DNA from 2 places in the Ligilactobacillus acidipiscis genome. Region 2 is predicted to be linked to the other one. Evidence: riboswitches for the same ligand, from Rfam matches in the RefSeq annotation. Region 2 holds a riboswitch; the other holds the start of a gene.
The links. A riboswitch is a leader RNA that binds a small molecule or an ion and turns the genes downstream of it on or off. The one in region 2 is predicted to bind FMN.
Positions count from the first base shown of each region.

Region 1 (10,221 bases), 890 kb from region 2:
TTGTGAACGATCCTTGCGTGATTTTCACTTCATTTTGAGTGCAGCAATCAAAAACAGCATGAAATTTCTAAATTACAGAAAAATTCATGCTGTTTTTTACCTAAATTTAACCTACAAGTCACTCTGCTTAATAAACAATAACGCCTATGATCTGGTGTCCTTGGACCTTTTTTGGCTGAGAGTGTATCCAACCAAAGCCACCACGGTTGTTGGACTAAAGCATGCCAAGAAAGAACAAAATGTGGCACGGTTATACTCACAAAATTACTAAAAAAATTGTGCCGCTCGTAAAAGAAATCAGCGATGCTAGAAAAGAGGAATTAACTTTCTTTCCTAAGTTTGAATTGATCGAGGTTCGCAATGGTAAGCCAAAACCAATTATCAAGCCTAATAGAATGGCTTCCATTTATCACTAAACCTCCTTGTCTATGTTGACCGTATATTTGCTTATTGTTTTGCTTCATCTTCATTAATATTAAATTTAGGAATCACTTGAAGCTGCCCGATACGATCAGTCCCCCACTGATACATTTGATTGATGATCGGCATGAGTGTGCGGCCAAGGTCAGTGATCTCATAAAAAACACGAACTTGTGAGTCAGATTCCACCCTGCGGGAGATCAACTGATCTTCTTCCATTTCTCGTAATTGGTTAGTCAGAACTTTATGAGAAGCCTTGGGTAATAAACGCATTAACTGGTTAAAGCGATAAGGTCCGTCGGTTCCTAAATGGAACAAAATAACGATTTTCCATTTACCGCTAAACATTGAAAGGGTCAATTCTTTAGCACAGCTATAATCGCCGTCTTCCAAGCGCTGTTTGACATCTTTACGAACTACATCTGTCATAATAAAATCACTTTCCTAATTAATTTTACCTAGAACATCCTAGGGCACTTTAAAGTGCGTTATTGTATCAAATGGAAACTAAGTTTAATATATATACTAACATAAAGTTGAAAGGAAGTATTTTTAATGAGTAAAGTTGCTGTAATTGTAACAAATGATGTAGAAGATGTTGAATTTACTTCACCTGTTGACGCCTTGAAGGCTGCTGGATAGATGTCACAGTGATTGAGAACGAAGCAGGTAGTAAAATTGCAGGTAAGCATGGTCTTGAATTGACAGCTGACAAGGGCATTGCCGATGTTTCTGTTGCTGATTTCGATGCTTTATTGATCCCTGGTGGTTTCTCACCTGACCAATTGCGTGTTGACGAACGTTTCGTTAACTTTGTTAAAGACTTCTTGTTAAGTAACAAGAATGTTTTTGCCATTTGCCATGGACCACAATTATTCGTACAAACAGGTTTGTCTTCAGCCTTGAAGTTGACTGCTTACGAATCAATTCGTCCTGATTTGTTCTATGCAGGTGCACAAGTGCTTGACCAACCAGTTGTGATCGATGAAAAACATCAATTGATCACCAGTCGGACACCAGATGACCTTGCTGACTTTAACCGTGAGATCATTGCTGCTTTGGCATAATTTAAATAATCAATGAACTAACAGACTGTTGCTAAATTGCGGCAGTCTGTTTTCATTTATTAACGCATATTTTCGCGCAGGGACAACAAGCCAGGCAGTTTTGTCAGATGTTTCAAAGGTCAAGAAATTGGTCTCATTGTACTGACACTTAATAAGCAAAATTTTTGAGTGATTCGTCTTATCCATGTTATAACAACATTGTGCTAGAAATAGTATGTTTTTCCTAGATAGAAAAGAAATGTTACATGAAGGGAAGGGTTCATATAATGAGTAAAATTGCTGTAATTGTTACTAATGACGTAGAAGATGTTGAATTTACTTCACCTGTTGATGCTTTGAAAGCTGCTGGACATGATGTCACAGTGATTGAAAATGAAGCTGGTAGTAAGATTGTGGGTAAGCATGGTCTAGAACTAACCGCTGATAAGGGTATTGCTGATGTTTCCGTTGCTGATTTCGATGCCTTGTTGATCCCTGGTGGCTTTTCACCTGATCAATTGCGTGTTGATGAGCGTTTTGTTGACTTTGTTAAGGGCTTTTTATTAAGCAATAAGAATGTATTTGCCATTTGCCATGGACCGCAATTATTTGTTCAATCTGGTTTAGCTTCAGCTTTGAAATTAACGGCCTTTACTTCTGTTCGTCCTGACTTATACTATGCAGGTGCGCAGGTATTGGATGAACCAGTTGTAGTTGATGAAAAGCACAAATTGATCACAAGTCGGACACCAGACGATCTGGATGACTTTAATCGTGAGATCACTGCGGCTTTAGCATAGGATCTTAGTCATGATTTAGTTTAAATTACTTTAATAATGAAAGCAGCATCGTATTGAATTATTAATGCGTTGCTGCTTTTTGCTTCTGTAAACTCGCAAAACTTTGCGTAGCTTTAAAAAATATATATCGGTTAAGTGGCATTTTCAATAATTCGAGTCTCTTTACTGCTTATTTGACCAATCGTTCAAATAAAAATATAATATGTTTATGGGAAAAAGAAAAACTTTTAATACTGATGAGATTCTTTTACAGATCGGATATCTATTTATTGAAAAGGGCTATAATGGGACCTCGATCGGAGATATTGTAGATAAAACAGGGCTGTTGAGGGAAAGCTTATACTCAACTTTTGGCAGTAAACAAGGCATGTTTATTTCTGTTCTTAGGTTAAGTCTGAGAAGAGATAATGAACAATTAAAATGGGGACTTCTGATAGTAGCGATGCTTGAAGTAACTTCTAGAAGTCAGAAAGTGTATAACATTGTTCAAACCTGGTATCTAGAACATCAAAATGAAAATGTTGCAGAAAAAATTGGTTCAGAACTGTTAAAGCATAGTGGACTGGAAGGGCCGAATATTTGATATGCAAAATAAATTGAAGATAGAAAATAACAAGTTAATAGTATTGCCCCAAGGAATGAGTAGATTTGCTTCTTTAAAGAGAAAAATAGAAGTTTCTTTGCAAAATGTTGTTGGTGCTTCAATTGATACTGGAATCTTAAATGAACATAAAGGAATTAAGGCGCCCGGAACTTCTATTCCAGGATACTGGGCCGGGAATTTTACTAAGGCAAGCGAAAAGAGTTTTTTTAATATCAAAAGAGGTAGAAAACCAGTTGTGATCCAGTTGAAAAATGAAGAGTTCACACGTTTAGTTTTAGGTGTTGAAGATCCAGAAGATGCCGTCGATTGGATCAATAATAGTATTAATTAATGGTGCGACGTAGTTTCTTTAAAGTGCGACTGTTATGCTGTATAGCTTGAGCCCTTTTGCGTATTGTCGATGACTTGTAGCTTGTTTAAGACCAGCAACCCTTTAAGCTGATAATTGACCACAGATTTACTTGGTCGTGCCTAACTTCATATTGGTTTTTTATTTAATGAAAGTTTGCGGTTCCGTCTTGAACCAAACCAATGTAGAAAAGCTTTTCCTCTAAGGTATATCTAGACCATTTTCAACCCCTACAAAAACTCCCTCCTAAGTAAACAAGCTTTAATAATATTGGCTTGTCTACTTAAGAAGGAGTATATCCACTTCCTACAGGATCCTTGCTTTTTATTTTTATTGATTTAAAGTTAGGTAGCTAACTTCATTTTAAAATCCCCCAACAAAATCTCGTGGATTTAAGACAACATTTTGTTTAACGCCAAAAAATGGGATATAGAGCTGCCCAATAATTTGACCTATCCTTTTTGGTATCAAATTATATAGTAGTCTGGGCGTAAAACTATCAGCCATGTCTAAAGCTAGGCAAGCTTCAACAAATCTCTGACGCTTAGTTGTCAAAGTCAGTTCAGTTTGACCCTTAAAAATACCTCAATAAACATCTTACGTACTAAAAAAATTTTTATCAACCTTGAATCTTTCTTCCTAACCCACTTTTCAATCGTTTCAAAGATAAACCTAAAACTATTGTTGTTAGTCCATTTCTCAATAAATTGAATGGCGCAATTCCAAGCAAAACTAAACGTGGCAAACTATTGATATAAGGATTAACTGACCGTGACATGGCAACGATTTGACTGATCTTCAAGTTGAAAGCCTGTGCATACAGTGGCAAGATAAAATACACATTTGCCAGACATGCGATCAATGTTGCGACAACTGTTCCTAACATCATGCCATATACTGCATTGTTAGTCGTTTTGTTTTGCCGATAGACCCACCAAGTAGGTAAAATAAAACTAACGCTAACAATAAAGTTGATCAATTCGCCAGTGAACATTGTCCCCGAGCCCGTCAAAGAAATTTTCAACAGTTCCTTCAATAAAGCAATAGTGATTCCGGAAATCGGACCTAATATTAAGGTCCCGATCACCTCCGGAATTTGCGCGAGGTCAAATGACAAAAATGGCGGCATGAAAGGTAACGGAAAATCCAGTAACATCAGTAGATATGCCATCGCTCCCAATATTGCGATCAAGACAACTTTATGTGCAGGCTTCTTTTTCATGATCGATCTCCCCTTTTATATAAAATAAAAAAACCTTGCACATTCAGCAGGGTCGGAAAAATCATACCAGAAAAGAAAACTGCACACAGATGCCCGTTTCAAATTCCAAGATGAATATTCTTCTTCCATCCAGACTATACTGTCGGTTTCAGGATCACACTGAATCAACCTCACTGAGGTTCGCGGACTATTACCGCCGGTCGGGAATTACACCCTGCCCTGAAGAATGATTATTTATCATAATTATTGCATAACTTTCTAATTAAAGCAAGCGATTCCAAAAAATGAAATTAGTACGAACTAGCACCGCACGTTTTATTTTGATAATTTTTTGACGTAGTGAGTGAAATAAACACATAAAAAATAAAATAATGGCAAAAATATCATTGACAATTTGAGTAAGGGAGTATTGACCAATCAGCATAAAATAGCCTCTTTTTTGAATTATTTTACGCTACATAAAACACTTTGCAAAGTTAACTAAGTTCTTTTACGACTGTGGTTAAATTGAGAAAATGGTAGATATTACGTTATAATGATTGCGAAAGCTAAAGATGGGAATGAACATGATGAATATAATTAACCAACGAAACAGCCTGTTGACTGACATGATGGCTGGAATTGAGCAGGCTTATCCACAATTAAAAAGAAGCGCGCAAACCCGTGGTTTTAGTGATCGCGCTTTTCATGATCAAAATATTCCAGTGATTTCCGGTGGTGGTAGCGGACATGAGCCTGCTGACTGGGGTTTTGTTGGTAGTGGAATGTTAACTGGAGCTATTATGGGTGAAGTGTTTACCCCGCCAACTGCGGATGAGATTGTTGCTTTTGTCAGCCAAGTCACCGATCGGCAACAAGTTTTTTGATTCTTGAAATGTCAAATTAAGTTAGAAATAACATAGCTGTTTATCTGTGATGTTTTCCATGAATACCTCAATTGGTGTTTTATAATTTAATGATTTTTTTGGAATATGATTACGCCGGCTACTGACTTGTTGAACTAAAGCATTTGGTAAATTGCGAAAATCCATGCTCTTGTTGAGACCATCTCGTCTAATTAGTCCATTGTTATTTTCGTTTAAGCCACGCTGGTTAGGAGCCCCAACTTCGGCAAAATAAGTACTAATATCATGCTTATTTGCGATTTCTTTCCAACCAGTGAATTCTTTACCATTATCAAAAGTAATTGACTTGAAAAGGTGTTTTGGCTGTTGGGACAACCATTGATTAAGATGTTTATTAACGCATTCAGCCGATTTTTGTTGGATGTTTAAAATGATTTCAACTTTGGAGAGACGCTCAACTAAGGTCATAACTGCACCTTGATGTGCTTTGCCTTGGACGGTGTCTGCTTCTAAATGACCAAATTCATGTTGAAAATGAGGATAATCCTGATAGCGTTGATAAATACTTCTGCCGAGTCGGCCAGCTTTACCACGCCGTTCAACGTAACCATTTGGATGCCTTTTACCTTTCATTGACAACAATTTCACATTGAAAACACCTCTTTGAAAAAGTCGGTATAAGGTTCTCATACTACAACTGATCTGTATCTCAGCTCGACCAATAATCGTATCAGGGGTCCAACCTAATGCGAGTTTCTGCTTAATGTATTTGGTTTCATCTTCTGGTAATTCAATTGCTTTTCGACCGCAATGAGTTTTATTAACTCGATAATTTTCTTGAAATTGACTAATTGAATTACCAGCATCTAGAAACCGGTAAACACGATAAACGGTTTCGCTGGAACGTTTAAGAGCTTTAGCGGCATGATAGGCTTTAATATCTTGTTTCCAAAAATTATATATAAAGGTTAATTCACGTGTGGTAAGATGTTTATAAGTCATTTGTGGTTACCTCTCTTTTGATTAGGGATATTCAAAAGTCTACCACAAATGGCTTTTTTATTTCTAACTTAATTTTACAAACGACGAGTTAACAGCTTGTCTACTATTGTTTTGAACTTATTAAATAGAGACAGGCTGTTTTTAATTTAAAAATAAAGTTCGGTAGCGTCAAGAATCTTGTGTAAATGAAATGCCTTCGTACATATAATATATATCTAACTTAAATAAATGATGCTTCCAAGGTGTCCTGGAGTCCTTTGAACCCTCGGTGGATCCGCTTCAGAGACTTCTCGTTATAAACATTAAACTGAGAAACCAGGAAGCGATCCAGTGAATCTTCCGTTGGAAATTGTTCTTTGTGGTGGGTGGTGCGCTTGAGATGCTTATTAAAGTTCTCAATCAGGTTAGTGGCGTATAGTGATTGCCGGATAGCTGGTGGAAAGTCCATGAAAGTGAGTAAATTCGGCATTTTAAGCAGATCTTTGATTAATTTGGGATAGGTCTGATGCCAGTTGTTGGCGAACTCATTCAGTTTCAGTTCGGCTGCTTCACGGTTGGCGGCCCGATGAACTTGTTTAAAGTCACTGATCACGGCCTTGCGGTCTTTTACGCGAACTTTGTTCATCAGATTCCGCCCAACATGAACCAGGCAACGTTGTCGTTTGGCTTTAGGGAAATGCCGATTCAAGCCTTCATCCAAACCAACTAACCCATCGGCCACAAACAACAGCACATCTTTAACGCCCTGCTTGATCAAGGTTCCCAGCAGTTCAGTCCAGATTCCAGTCGATTCCGTTGGCGCCACTTGGTAGTTCAGCACTTCTTTCGTACCATCTGGACGAATGCCAATCGCAATATGAACGGCTTCTTTTTGAACGGTATCCCGCTTTAACGGCAAGTAAGTGGCATCTAAGAAGATGGCCGCATATTGTGAAGCCAGTCGACGTTGCTGGAAAGCTTGAACCTGTTCATTGACGGCTTTAGTCATGTTGGAAACCGTGGCTTTGGAGTAGTGAGCACCGTACATTTTCTCAATGAGTTCGGCAATTTCAGCAGTGGTAATTCCCTTGGTATACAACTGAATGACCGTTGTTTCTAAATTATCACTGTGCCGACCGTAGGCTGGCAAGGTATGATTTTCAAACCGGCCATTGCGATCTCGAGGAATGGTTAAGTTAAGTTGGCCGTACTTCGTATCAAACGAGCGCTCATAACTGCCGTTGCGGTTATTACCAGTGTTAATCCCAGCGTATGAGTAGCGTTCGTAACCCAAAAACTCTGCCAATTCGGTTTGAAGCAGCTGGTTAATCGCAATTTCGAGGTGGTGACGAAAAACTTCGTCCAAATCTTGCTTTTGGGCTAGTGCAGTGATAATTTCTGTGGTAAGTTCATTCATGGGGAATGCCTCCTGTGATGTTTTCTGTGGTTACTAAATATCATAAGGGAAGGCATTCCCTATTTCTATACAATTCAGAAATCTTTTATGCATTTACACAAGATATTTTACGCTCTCTAAAGTTCAGTCAAAAGCACTCTTTTGTCACGAAAAGTAGCTGTGGTGGAATTACGCTGTGTTAGTTTGACAATATTATTAATTAAAATTGATGGGGGATAAAGATGGCAAATGTTAAAAGGTTCAAGGGTTTTCCAATCTTTAATTTAAAAATCATGGGAATTATTTTAATGGTTGCTGATCATGTTCATCAGATGTTTCAGCTGCTGGGAGCACCAATTGGTTAGATTGTTTTAGACGGCCAGTTGCCACTATTTTTTTTACTAGTGTAGTTAGATTTAGTTACACTCATGATAAAAAGAAATACATGAAACGTTTATATATATTTATGATATTGATGTCAATTATGACAAGTCTCCTAGAGAAGACGGTCGATTTTGAAAAAGTAGTTTTGATAAATAATATTTTCCGCGATTTGTTTATCGGGGTGATGTTTATGACAGAAATCGATCAATTTCAGGCAGCCAAACACTAAACATTTGGTTAGGGACCTTGTGGTGTGCTTTGCCATTTATTTTCACAGTTATCGCTACTGTAATAGTTGGCAATCGTTTAATACCCTTAGTAGTAATGCAAATAGTAGTCGGCTTTTTTCCAGCCATTATTTTAGCTGAAAATAACTTTAAGGTTTTATTGCTTCCATTATTACACCTATTCAGAGATAATCGTAAGATCCAGTGTTTATTGATTGCCAAGTTGCATAGTAAGAGTTTCTGAAAGAATTCATACAAAAGCGTAAATAAACAGTGAAAAATAAGTTAATTTAAAAAATGTGTTGTAGGGCTCTATTTTATGATTTTTGCAGCACATTTTTTGTCCAGTGTATATTTCAAAGTTAGCCCGAGTTAACACTTTTTCAGAATTAAAATGTTGCTCGGCTGTGCCTGACAGTTTTACGGTAAATTTGATATAATCCTAATTAGAAGGTTATCTAAACAAGGGGAGAGAGCTATGAGTTTTAAGGCGCTCTCTGACCCAGCTCGCCGAGAGATATTACAATTATTAAAGAACGGAAGAATATCTGCGGGAGAGATCAGTCAGCATTTTGATATGACTGCGGCTACAGTTCCTTATCATTTAAAAGTACTTGAAATGTCAAATTAAGTTAGAAATAACATAGCTGTTTATCTGTGATGTTTTCCATGAATACCTCAATTGGTGTTTTATAATTTAATGATTTTCTTGGAATATGATTACGCCGGCTACTGACTTGTTGAACTAAAGCATTTGGTAAATTGCGAAAATCCATGCTCTTGTTGAGACCATCTCGTCTAATTAGTCCATTGTTATTTTCGTTTAAGCCACGCTGGTTAGGAGCCCCAACTTCGGCAAAATAAGTACTAATATCATGCTTATTTGCGATTTCTTTCCAACCAGTGAATTCTTTACCATTATCAAAAGTAATTGACTTGAAAAGGAGTTTTGGCTGTTGGGACAACCATTGATTAAGATGTTTATTAACGCATTCAGCCGATTTTTGTTGGATGTTTAAAATGATTTCAACTTTGGAGAGACGCTCAACTAAGGTCATAACTGCACCTTGATGTGCTTTGCCTTGGACGGTGTCTGCTTCTAAATGACCAAATTCATGTTGAAAATGAGGATAATCCTGATAGCGTTGATAAATACTTCTGCCGAGTCGGCCAGCTTTACCACGCCGTTCAACGTAACCATTTGGATGCCTTTTACCTTTCATTGGCAACAATTTCACATTGAAAACACCTCTTTGAAAAAGTCGGTATAAGGTTCTCATACTACAACTGATCTGTATCTCAGCTCGACCAATAATCGCATCAGGGGTCCAACCTAATGCGAGTTTCTGCTTAATGTATTTGGTTTCATCTTCTGGTAATTCAATTGCTTTTCGACCGCAATGAGTTTTATTAACTCGATGATTTTCTTGAAATTGACTAATTGAATTACCAGCATCTAGAAACCGGTAAACACGATAAACGGTTTCGCTGGAACGTTTAAGAGCTTTAGCGGCATGATAGGCTTTAATATCTTGTTTCCAAAAATTATATATAAAGGTTAATTCACGTGTGGTAAGATGTTTATAAGTCATTTGTGGTTACCTCTCTTTTGATTAGGGATATTCAAAAGTCTACCACAAATGGCTTTTTTATTTCTAACTTAATTTTACAAACGACGGTACTAAAAAAAGCGGACTTGATTTGGGAAGAAAAAGAAAAAATTTCATTTACTATCATTTGAATACATCGATTCTTGAAGGAATTATGGCTTGGTTTGAGAATTTGAAGGAGGATAGGGACAAATGAAAAAAGATAAAGAAATAAAGACGATCGTGGGTTCTTTTTTATTAACGTTGGCTCCAATTATAGTTGGTATTTTACTATGGAATAAACTACCAGGCCAAGTAGCTATCCATTTTACGCTGCATTCTGGTCAACCAAATGGGT
Region 1 covers NZ_LT630287.1:282,068-292,288, forward strand. The annotation lists gene BQ5903_RS12620 (hypothetical protein) at 222-416, shown strand; gene BQ5903_RS01285 (winged helix-turn-helix transcriptional regulator) at 448-849, opposite strand; partial or broken gene BQ5903_RS01290 (type 1 glutamine amidotransferase domain-containing protein) at 976-1,487, shown strand; gene BQ5903_RS01295 (type 1 glutamine amidotransferase domain-containing protein) at 1,754-2,266, shown strand; gene BQ5903_RS01300 (TetR/AcrR family transcriptional regulator) at 2,475-2,849, shown strand; gene BQ5903_RS01305 (hypothetical protein) at 2,851-3,201, shown strand; gene BQ5903_RS01310 (ECF transporter S component) at 3,839-4,441, opposite strand; FMN riboswitch at 4,555-4,672, opposite strand; gene BQ5903_RS01315 (dihydroxyacetone kinase subunit DhaK) at 5,002-5,307, shown strand; gene BQ5903_RS01320 (IS30 family transposase) at 5,329-6,288, opposite strand; gene BQ5903_RS01325 (IS256 family transposase) at 6,509-7,684, opposite strand; gene BQ5903_RS12400 (hypothetical protein) at 7,906-8,028, shown strand; gene BQ5903_RS12130 (hypothetical protein) at 8,236-8,403, opposite strand; partial or broken gene BQ5903_RS01335 (helix-turn-helix domain-containing protein) at 8,753-8,890, shown strand; gene BQ5903_RS01340 (IS30 family transposase) at 8,907-9,866, opposite strand; gene BQ5903_RS01345 (SdpI family protein) at 10,077-10,221, shown strand, end outside.
Region 1: linked by a shared signal. The riboswitch ahead of BQ5903_RS01310 (ECF transporter S component) and the one ahead of BQ5903_RS09340 (ECF transporter S component) in region 2 are both predicted to bind FMN.

Region 2 (10,221 bases):
GCGATTTCGTGGACTGCTTGGCGGGTGATCGAGTGCCGAGGCGGAGCGAGCTGCGTCTGCGCGCTAAAAGTATGGTGGCAAGTTCGGCACAGATAACGCTGTTTGCGCAGGTTCATGCGGAGCGGTTGTTCACCTAGGCTGGGCAGTTTCATCTTGGTCAGACGGGTCCCATTCTGAACAAGATTCGTGGAACCACAATTAACACAGCGTTCGACGGGGTAAGTCAGCGTAGCTGAAAGCAGTTTTTCGTGAACTCCGGCCTGTGAAAAATCAGTACAAGCTGAAATTTTGATATTTGGGTCTTGGATATTGAGTAAATTTAGGATAGAATCAGTTTGGGACATCATTTATACCTCGCTTTGATTTGGTTTTATCGCTTTAATCGTAGCATATGAGGACAAATGATGTCCTTTTTTGTACAAAAATAGTGCTGATGAACGCTCATCAACACTAAAAAGTTTAGACCCAATTTTTATGATAAATGTGCTGCTTTTAATGTTGCTGCTTTGCTGGCCAACCAGCCGTGCATCTTAGCATATGCTACTGCAAAGACGCCGATGACTGCTGTACCCTTGATCAGGTTAAATGGTATGACACCATACAAGACCATTTTGCTAATCGGCAACGACAACTTCATTCCTAACGAAGCAACGTAAGCCGGCATAATGACCGCCACATTGGCAATCGCCAGAACAACGGTCAAAGTTAACGTTCCAGCCAGACCCGCTAATAAGTAATCTTTAACACGCGGATCGTCTTTACCCTTCAAGATCAAGTACACTGGCAAGCAAATTGCCAAAGTTGAAACAAACTCCGTTGAGACATCGATCAAGTTAGGTAAAGAAACCCCCGAGACGATGAAAAACAATAATGAGCGGATCAGGTCGATCCCAATTCCGCCGCCAACCCCTAGAGCAAAGAAGCCCAAGAGGATCGGCACATCAGCAAACTCAATCTTCAAGTAAGGTACCAGCGGAATGACCGGAAATGCAATAAACCTTAAGATATAAGAAATTCCTGCCAAACCTGCTGCGATGACCCACTTTTTCATTGAACTATGCTTCATGATGAAACCCCTCCTAAAATTAATTAGAGGTTTATCTTCAACGGCAATTTGTCAACATAAAAAAGCTCTGCTACCTTTTTCCAGGGTAACAGAGCGAGTTTGTATTTTCCAAATCACTCTATCTTCTTCCATCCAGACTTTAACTGTCGGTCTTGGGATCACACCAAGTCAGCCTCATCAAAAAGATAAGGGTCGCGGACTATTACCGCCGGTCGGGAATTACACCCTGCCCTGAAGACAAACCGTATTTATTTGTTAAACTTATTCTAGCATTACCCAAGAACAAGTGCAAGCGTTTAATTAAACACAGGGCGGAGCATGGCGTCCAGAAGCCGAGCACTAACAGACTTTCACGCTATAATGCGCTTTTTGCATTGTGGCGTAAAAGTTAGTTAGGCGCAAGCTTCTACCATGCGCAGCCCGACTAAAATCACAGAGCGAAGGCAAGCGGGAAGAAGCGAGTATATCGGACTTAAACAGTAGAGTGCGCTTTTTGCACTGTGCTGTTTAAGTTGGATATACGGAACTTCTTGCTTGCCGTAGCCCGACTAAAACACAGGGCGAAGTGAACCGGGAGAAAGTTGAGCACTATCGGACTTTAACGATAAGTCGTGCTTTTTGCGACTTGTTGTTAAAGTTGGATAGGCGCAGACTTTTGGTTCACGTAGCCCGACTAAGATCACAAAGCGGAAATTGTCTGAGTTTCGGAGCCCGACTAGATAACCGGACGAAAGCTGACCACTAATGGACTTAGGCATAATGACAAGTGTTTTTTCTTGTCGTGATGCCTAAGTTGATCAGGCGGAACTTGCCGGTTCACGCAGCCAAAATAAAAATATTTGCCTACCTATGAACTAGTCCTGTCTGCTGTCTCATTTGCCAAATAATAATAGTCTTCCTAGCACATAGTCCTGCTAAAAGCGCTGACTTGAGTTATAATTGCTGGTAACAATAATTATCTAGAAAAGAAGGGAAATGTATGAAATTTAATCAGTACTCACGCATGATAGTGCCCTACCGCACCCAAGTTTCCGAACTCCAAGGCATCGGCTTTTTAGACCAATTAGTCACGCCGCAAACCAGCTTGAATGACTTGTGGCTGTCGTTTATTTATAAATCTTTCCCTCAAGCTCAAAGTCAGAGCACTTTAAAAGAGATGGTCAGCAACCTATTAGCGACGCCGACACAAAACGTCTTGGAATACATAGACCAAAAGACAGTCGATGCAGCTTCATTTTACACAGTCGGATTGCAGCTGCTCGGCTTTACTTGTGGTGATGATTTCAAGGTAGACCAGCCCTTACAAACCATGAAGGATTTTAACCTGCTCTATCATGAAAAACTCAACAACATCGAAGAACTAGTCGGAGCTTGGTACGATCTGCTCAATACTCGCGGCAAAAATGGCCAAATTTTACTTGATGCTTTAGCTGCTCAAGGATACTTTCTACCATTATATGACCTCCCCATCGCTCAAAAGCCGCTGCTTTTTAATGGCAAGTCACAACCGGTCTTTGCAACTGATGATTTGATCAGAGAGGTCGTTTACATCGAATCCAGCTTGGATACTGATCATGATGGCAAACGTGACCTGCTGAAAGCCGAGATCTTACGACCGTCTGACACCAATAATGGGTTAAAGGTCCCAGCAGTTTATACAGCCAGTCCTTATAACCAAGGGACCAACGACGAAGCTGGGGATAAAATGATGCACAATGTTGACCAGCCTTTGACACGCAAAGAACCAAATGAACTCCAATATGAAGACATTAAATACCAGCAAGACACAGAAGAATTACCGCCCGAACGCCCAGTAAAGGGCACTACCCAACAAGCCGAGGAAACATTTGGACGAGAATTCTCCTACACTTTAAACGATTATCTGGCTGCTCGTGGATTTGCCATCGTCTACGCGGCTGGGATCGGCACTCGTGGTTCACAAGGTGTCCGTACCTGCGGCAGTCCAGCAGAAACTGCCTCGACGATTGCTATTATCGAATGGCTAGCCGGCAATCGACGTGCCTTCACAAATAAGACCGACAACATTGAGATCAAAGCCTGGTGGTGTAACGGTTCTGTCGCTATGACCGGCCGCTCATACTTAGGAACACTAGCCACGGCGGCGGCCACGACTGGCGTTACCGGATTAAAAACAATTATTTCAGAAGCAGCTATTTCCAGCTGGTACGATTATTATCGCGATAATGGATTAGTCATCGCGCCTGGCGGCTTTCCCGGCGAAGATGCCGACGTCTTGGCCGAAGAATGTTTCAGCCGCCAACTAGACGGCGCCGATTATCTGAAGGTCAAACCTTTCTTTGATCAGCAACTAGCACAGATCACCCGCGGACAAGATCGCACTACTGGCGACTACAACACATTTTGGGACGCGCGTAATTATTTAAAAGACGTCGCAAATGTCAAGTGCGATGTACTCATGGTGCACGGTGTCAACGACTGGAACGTTAAGCCGCGCAACGTCTACAATTTTTACCGTGCTTTAGCCAAACTGCCTGTTACAAAAAAATTGATCTTGCATCAAGGCCAACACATCCATATCAATGCCTTTCGTTCGCTAGATTATAGTGAGATGATCAACTTATGGCTGACAAATAAGTTATATGATGTCGCCAATAACGCCGACCAGATCTTACCAGCCGTATTAGTACAAGATAATGTCCAGCCCGAAACATGGACGGCTTATCCTGATTGGGACAAAACAGAGGTTAAACAGCAAAACTTATACTTTGACCAAGAAAAACTAACTGAAAACCAACCTGCCAAAACTGCCACGGTCTCATTTTCTGATCATTTGTCAGATGAACAATTTGCCAAGTACCGTCAGAACTTCGAAAACTGGAGAAACACTATTTTGGCCGACCACGCCAGTGACTTGAGCGACAAACGTTTGCTATTCAAAACTCAGCCATTAGCCAACGACGAATTATTGCGCGGGGCGGCTCATCTGAAGTTAAAGGTTGCCAGCAACCAAGATCACGGCATGCTGTCGGTAATGTTAGTCGACTATGGCACCGCCAAACGTTTGGGAGTCTCTCCAACAGTCTTAGCACGCAAGAGCATCAGTGAAGGCTATCACTGGCGCGAAGATGACTTAAATGAGTTCCAGCTGACCAAGAAAACACCATTTAAAATGATTTCTAAAGGTCACATCAACTTGCAAAACAGGACGGCAAATTACAAAACAGACGACTTACAGGCTGGCGAATTTTACGACATCGAATTCGACTTGCAACCGACTTTCTATCACTTGCCGCAGGACCATCAATTAGGACTCGTAGTCTATTCCACTGACATGGAAATGACAGTGCGCGGCAACGAAAAAATCAACTACACCCTAGACTTGTCCGAATGTCAATTGACTCTTAAAACTAGCAAATATTAATTTAAAAAACGTTCCGCACGCACGACAAATTTGTGCAGCGGAACGTTTTTTTGATGGGTCACTACGCTAGGCGGAGAATTTTTTTTGAATTGTGCTGCTTACTTGACCTGAGTTTGCGTTACATTCCAACTTGCGACAATTACTTTGTCATAATTTGCATCACATTCTCGCTTGTAACACTTACTTCGCCTGAGTTTGCGTTACATCCCAACTTGTAACACTTACTTCGCCAAAGTTTGCATCACATTCCAACTTGTAACACTTACTTCGCCTGAGTTTGCATCACATTCCAACTTGTGACGCTTACTTCGTCAAAGTTTGCGTTACATTCTCGCTTGTAACACTTACTTCGTCGGACTTTGCGTCACATTCTCACTTGTAACACATACTTTACCAAAGTCAGTCCCGCATTTTTAGTAAACTTCATTTAAGCACCATGCTGACTCCGCTTTTCCCATTACTTCAAATAAGAAATTGGCTTTTTGACCTCAATTTTAGTCCCATGATATTGGTTTTTAACATATTTTTGGATAACCGGCTCGTGATACAGCTTAAGCAGCTTCTGGTATACTTTTTTCTTCTGGTTGCCAGCGGCAGTAGCCAAAATATTGATATTTTGCCGAGTACTTTGATTGATTTTTTCATGATATAGCGAATCGTGCAGAACATTCAATTTGCCCTCCAACGCAACCGTGTTTGAAATCAAGACTGCGTCAACACTATTCAGCACGCGCGGTCCCGTCGTGTCGTCGATTTCTTTAAACTTCAGACCCCGCGGATTTTCAACGATATCATTGGTATTGCCTAATAAACCAAAGTTCTTCTTTAACTTGATCAAGCCGGCATCTTGCAGCAACAATAAGTCTCGCGCCGTGTTGGCAGGGTTATTTGCAAGTGCGATCGTCGCTCCAGTCGGAATTTGCTTTAAAGAGTCGTACTTATCAGAGTAGATTCCGAGCGGCTCCAAGTAGGTTGTCCCGATAACAGCTAATTTATGTTGCGGATTTTCCTTATTATAAGCCTGCATATATGAATATGACTGGAACGCATTGACATTCACGTTATTTTCGGAAGTCGCGTTGTTTAACTGCACACCGTCTGAGATCTGCTTGTCCGTGATCTTTAAGTTCAATTTTTTAGCTTGCGGGCTTGCCGCGATGCGCTGCCAAACGTCATAGTCACTGCCTTGCGACCCAACAGTGATTTGGTCTGGTGCACTTTGAGCACTATAAGTATTGTAGGTATGCAAACCGACCGCTGCCAAAACACCCACTACCAAGCTGGCGCATAAGACCAGCCAGTTTTTAATTTTCACGCTTACCCCACCTTTCTTGAATGATTTTTTCAAACGTTTGTCAAACTCTTGAAACTAAAGACGCGCCAGTTTTTTGGCAAGCTGATCACCAATAATTTGCGTGGCAAACACCAGCACCAAAATTACCAGCAAAGCCGCAAAAGTCACGTCGTTTTCAAAACGTGCATAGCCGATACTGATCGCAATATCGCCCAAACCGCCAGATCCAATTGCACCAGCCATCGTGGTCAGTCCTAATAAACTAATGATCGTCACGACCGACGCTCGGATAATGTCAGGCAAACATTCACGCAAATAGATCCGGAAAACAATTTCTGTCGGACTAGACCCCATCGCCTGCGCGGCTTTGATCACCGATGGTTCAATACTGAGCAACGCATTTTGAATCTGCCGTGCATAAAAGGGGAAAATCCCTACGATCAGCGGAACTAAAGCCGCGGCCGTCCCAACGGTCGTCCCCACTATGCTGGAGCGATAACTGCCAGCAAAATAATAAAGGGCACTGACCGTAATAAATTGACGACCCTGTCTAAGAAGCTGTAAAATGGCGGATCAGCATCGATCCCTCCTGGCTGAGTCATGACTAAAAAAATTCCCGTCCCAATCCCTAATACTGCGGCGACCACGGCCGACCAAAAGGTCATATAAATCGTCTCCCAAGTTGCCTGCACGAACTGCGGCCAAATTTTGACTACATTTGGAAACCATTCAGCTATCATTTTCAGGACTCCTTTCTTGTACGGCTAAGTCTGTGACTGTCACGCCAACATTCTTCAAATAAGTGATCCCTGGTTCAACTTTTCCATCTTTTTCTGACAGGATCACCAGCATGTAGCCCAGAGAAAGTTGAGCAACTTTTTGGACGTTAGCAAATAAAATATTGGCCTTGATCCCAAATTTAGCAGTCAATTCCGAGATCACAGATTCATCAGTTACTTGACTTGAAAATTGCAAATACAAAAGACGTTCACCTGCAGTCAAGTTCGCCAACAAATCATCATCAACGACCTGCTGGCGCATCTGCGTGACGTTGGCGGCAGACTCGATAAAAGTTTGGGTCAAAGACTGCTTTGGCTGAGCAAAAACTTGTCCTACTGGGCCACGTTCGATGATCCGCCCATCTTCCATGACAGCCATTTCTTGGCAGATCGACTTAATGACTTCCATCTCATGGGTGATCAAAACCACAGTCAACCCGAATTTTTCATTTAGTTTTTGTAAAAGCTGCAGGATCGAATCCGTCGTTTGCGGATCCAGCGCACTAGTTGCTTCATCACTGATCAAAATATCAGGGTCGTTAGCCAGTGCGCGTGCGATCGCCACACGCTGCTTTTGCCCACCAGACAAATCCTCCGGGTAAGAAGCAGCATAGTCTGCCAGACCGACTAGCTCCAATAATCTCTGCGCCTTAGCCTTCCGCTTTGCGTGCGGAGTTTTTTCACTGAGCAGAGGATATTCAACGTTATTCAAGACAGTTCGCGACTGCAAGAGGTTGAACTGCTGAAAGATCATGCCGATCTTCTTGCGGACTTTGCGCAATTTTTTATCATTTAATTCTTGCAAATTTTGTCCGGACACTGTCACCGTGCCGCTTGTCGGCCGTTGTAATAAATTGATGACTCGCACCAAGGTACTTTTACCCGCACCCGAATAACCAACAATACCATAGACACTGCCTTGGCGGACCTGCAAAGAAACATCATCGACGGCGGTAAATGTCTCACCTTTTTTATCAAAGCTAACATTGATATCTTGCAGGTCGATCGCCACTTCTGCTTTACTCATCTGCTCACTTCCTCTCTTAGTCTTTAGTGGAACTTCATCCCGCCATCAACCAGCAATGATTGTCCCGTGATATAAGCAGCACTCGGCGAAGCAAACCATGCGATCACTTCAGCGACATCTGCCGGTACTCCTTCACGCCCTAAGCCGATCTCCGTTAAACAATTGGCTTGTTGTTCTGCAACCGACAAACCTTTGAGTTTAGAAGTTTTTTCGTCGATCGCATCTCTTAAAGGAGTCCGAACGATTCCCGGATTATAAGCATTAACTGTGATTTGATCAGCGGCTAATTCCTTGGCAGCAGATTGCGTTAAACCCCTGATTCCAAACTTAGAAGCAGAATAGGCACTTTGTAAAGCTGAGGCTTCGACTCCCGCTAATGAAGCAGCGTTAATGATCCGCCCACCATTTCCTTGTTGCTTAAAGCGTTTCGCGGCGGCTTGGATCCCCCAGAAAGTCCCTTTCAAGTTCACATCCAAAAGATGCGAGATCTGCTCCAGATCCGAATCAATGATCGGATCGATAAATGCTTCACCAGCATTATTCACAAAGACGGCCAGTTTGCCTAAGTCCGCCACAGCTTGATCTACTAAATCAAAGACTGCGTCCCGGTCAGCCACATCAACAATGTAGGCCTGTGCTTGATATCCCTGTTTCCGTAAATTTTGTGCCACTTTTGGCGCTGTTTTTTCGTTGATGTCAGCCACAGCAATTGCAAATCCATCCTGTGCCAAACGGTAAGCTGCAGCTTCACCGATCCCTTGTCCTGCTCCTGTAATAATTGCTGTTTTACTCATATTGATTACCCCTTTTTTAATTTATATAAAAAATTCCCCACTCCTGTCACTAAACAACAGAAGCGGGGAAGTCACTTTACCATCCTGATTTGTTTGCAGATCACTCATACAAACCTTACTAACCGGCAAGCATAACTTAACTTGTTTGCGGCTTGTCCTTTAACGGAGACAAGCCGAGACACGCTCACAAATTGTCAGCTCACGTGACCTGATCATCGGCCATTTTTCATGCAGCAAATAGTGACAACTTTCAGCAAATATCGTCTCTCTGTTAACTATTTTTCTAGCACTACTTTCCGAATCGATTCATTTAAAATTCTAAAAAAAATTCGTCCTTAAGAAATTTCTTTCCTAAGGGCGAACATCCGCGGTACCACCTTAATTTCCGACATTAGTCGGCTCAACAACCAGCTTATTTAATAAAACTGATCTCAACTTGATATTGGAAGTCGCCCACCAGTGGCTTACGAACGCTCGCCCACTTCAGCTCCAAGACCATCTTCAAATTTCTCCGCCGTTTGCTCACACCAGCTGCAAACTTTCTTTACGCTTCAAAATTCTACTCATCTCTTCATTGCTTTCTAATCATTTTTTAAGTTAATTTGTAGTTTAAGCTCATTTAACCTACTTGTCAAGAATCAAATATTTTTATTTGAAAGACGTTAGCAACAAAATTTCAGCGAGGTGCCTCGTACGACCCACTTGTGAGACTTACTTTGCGAGAGTTTGCGTCACATTCTCACTTGTAAGACTTACTTCGCCAGAGTTTGCGTCACATTCCAACTTGTAAGACTTACTTGGCCGAAGTTTGCATCCATATCCCAGCTTGTAACACTTACTTGGCCTGAGTTTGCGTCACATCCCAGCTTGTAACACTTACTTGACCAAATTTTGCATCACATTCTCACTTGTGACACTTACTTCGTCAAAGTTTGCGTCACATTCTCACTTGTAACACTTACTTCGTCAAAGTTTGCGTCACATTCTCACTTGTAACACTTACTTGGCCTGAGTTTGCGTCACATCCTCACTTGTAACACTTACTTGGCCTGAGTTTGCGTCACATCCCAGCTTGTAACACTTACTTGGCCGAAGTTTGCGTCACATTCTCACTTGTGACACTTACTTCGCCAAACTTTGCGTCACATTTCTCATAAACTTTATTCCTGACCACTTTTTCCTGCGACTCGGTAAACTACCCGCTAAAATCGCCTAACCACTCGAAAAAATCTCTGATCCCCACAAATTTACCCAATTAAATGTTAGAATATCCTCATAGCATTATGTTAGTTACTGGTGAGATACACAGTTTTCTACATAAAATTTTAAGAAACTAGGTGAAAGCAATGCGCGAAGGAAACACGATCATTACTTTAGACAACGGTTATCACTTGTGGACACGTACAGACAACGTTGGCGGTGACATCCAACTATTATGTTTACATGGCGGCCCTGGCGGAAACCATGAATACTATGAGAACTTTGCTGAAAAGCTGAAAGACTTGAACGTTCAGGTAACAATGTACGATCAGTTAGGTTCATGGTATTCTGACCAGCCTGATTTTACTAAACAGGAAAACATCGACAAGTTTATGCACATGGAATACTTTGTCGACGAAGTTGAAGAAGTTCGCCAAAAACTTGGCTTAGATAATTTCTATTTGATCGGTCAGTCGTGGGGCGGTGCTTTAGTTCAAGAATACGTGCTGAAATACCCTGACCACTTGAAAGGTATCATCATTTCATCAATGACCGACAATATTGATGAATACATGGAAAACATCACCAAGATCCGTGAAGCTGAATTTAGCCCAGAAGAATTAGCCTTCCTGAAAGACTGCGAAGCCAAAAATGACTT
Region 2 covers NZ_LT630287.1:1,997,175-2,007,395, forward strand. The annotation lists gene BQ5903_RS09335 (ISL3 family transposase) at 1-347, opposite strand, end outside; gene BQ5903_RS09340 (ECF transporter S component) at 473-1,066, opposite strand; FMN riboswitch at 1,183-1,309, opposite strand; gene BQ5903_RS09345 (Xaa-Pro dipeptidyl-peptidase) at 2,046-4,469, shown strand; gene BQ5903_RS09350 (MetQ/NlpA family ABC transporter substrate-binding protein) at 4,927-5,784, opposite strand; partial or broken gene BQ5903_RS09355 (methionine ABC transporter permease) at 5,839-6,503, opposite strand; gene BQ5903_RS09360 (methionine ABC transporter ATP-binding protein) at 6,493-7,569, opposite strand; gene BQ5903_RS09365 (acetoin reductase) at 7,593-8,363, opposite strand; gene BQ5903_RS09370 (proline iminopeptidase-family hydrolase) at 9,710-10,221, shown strand, end outside.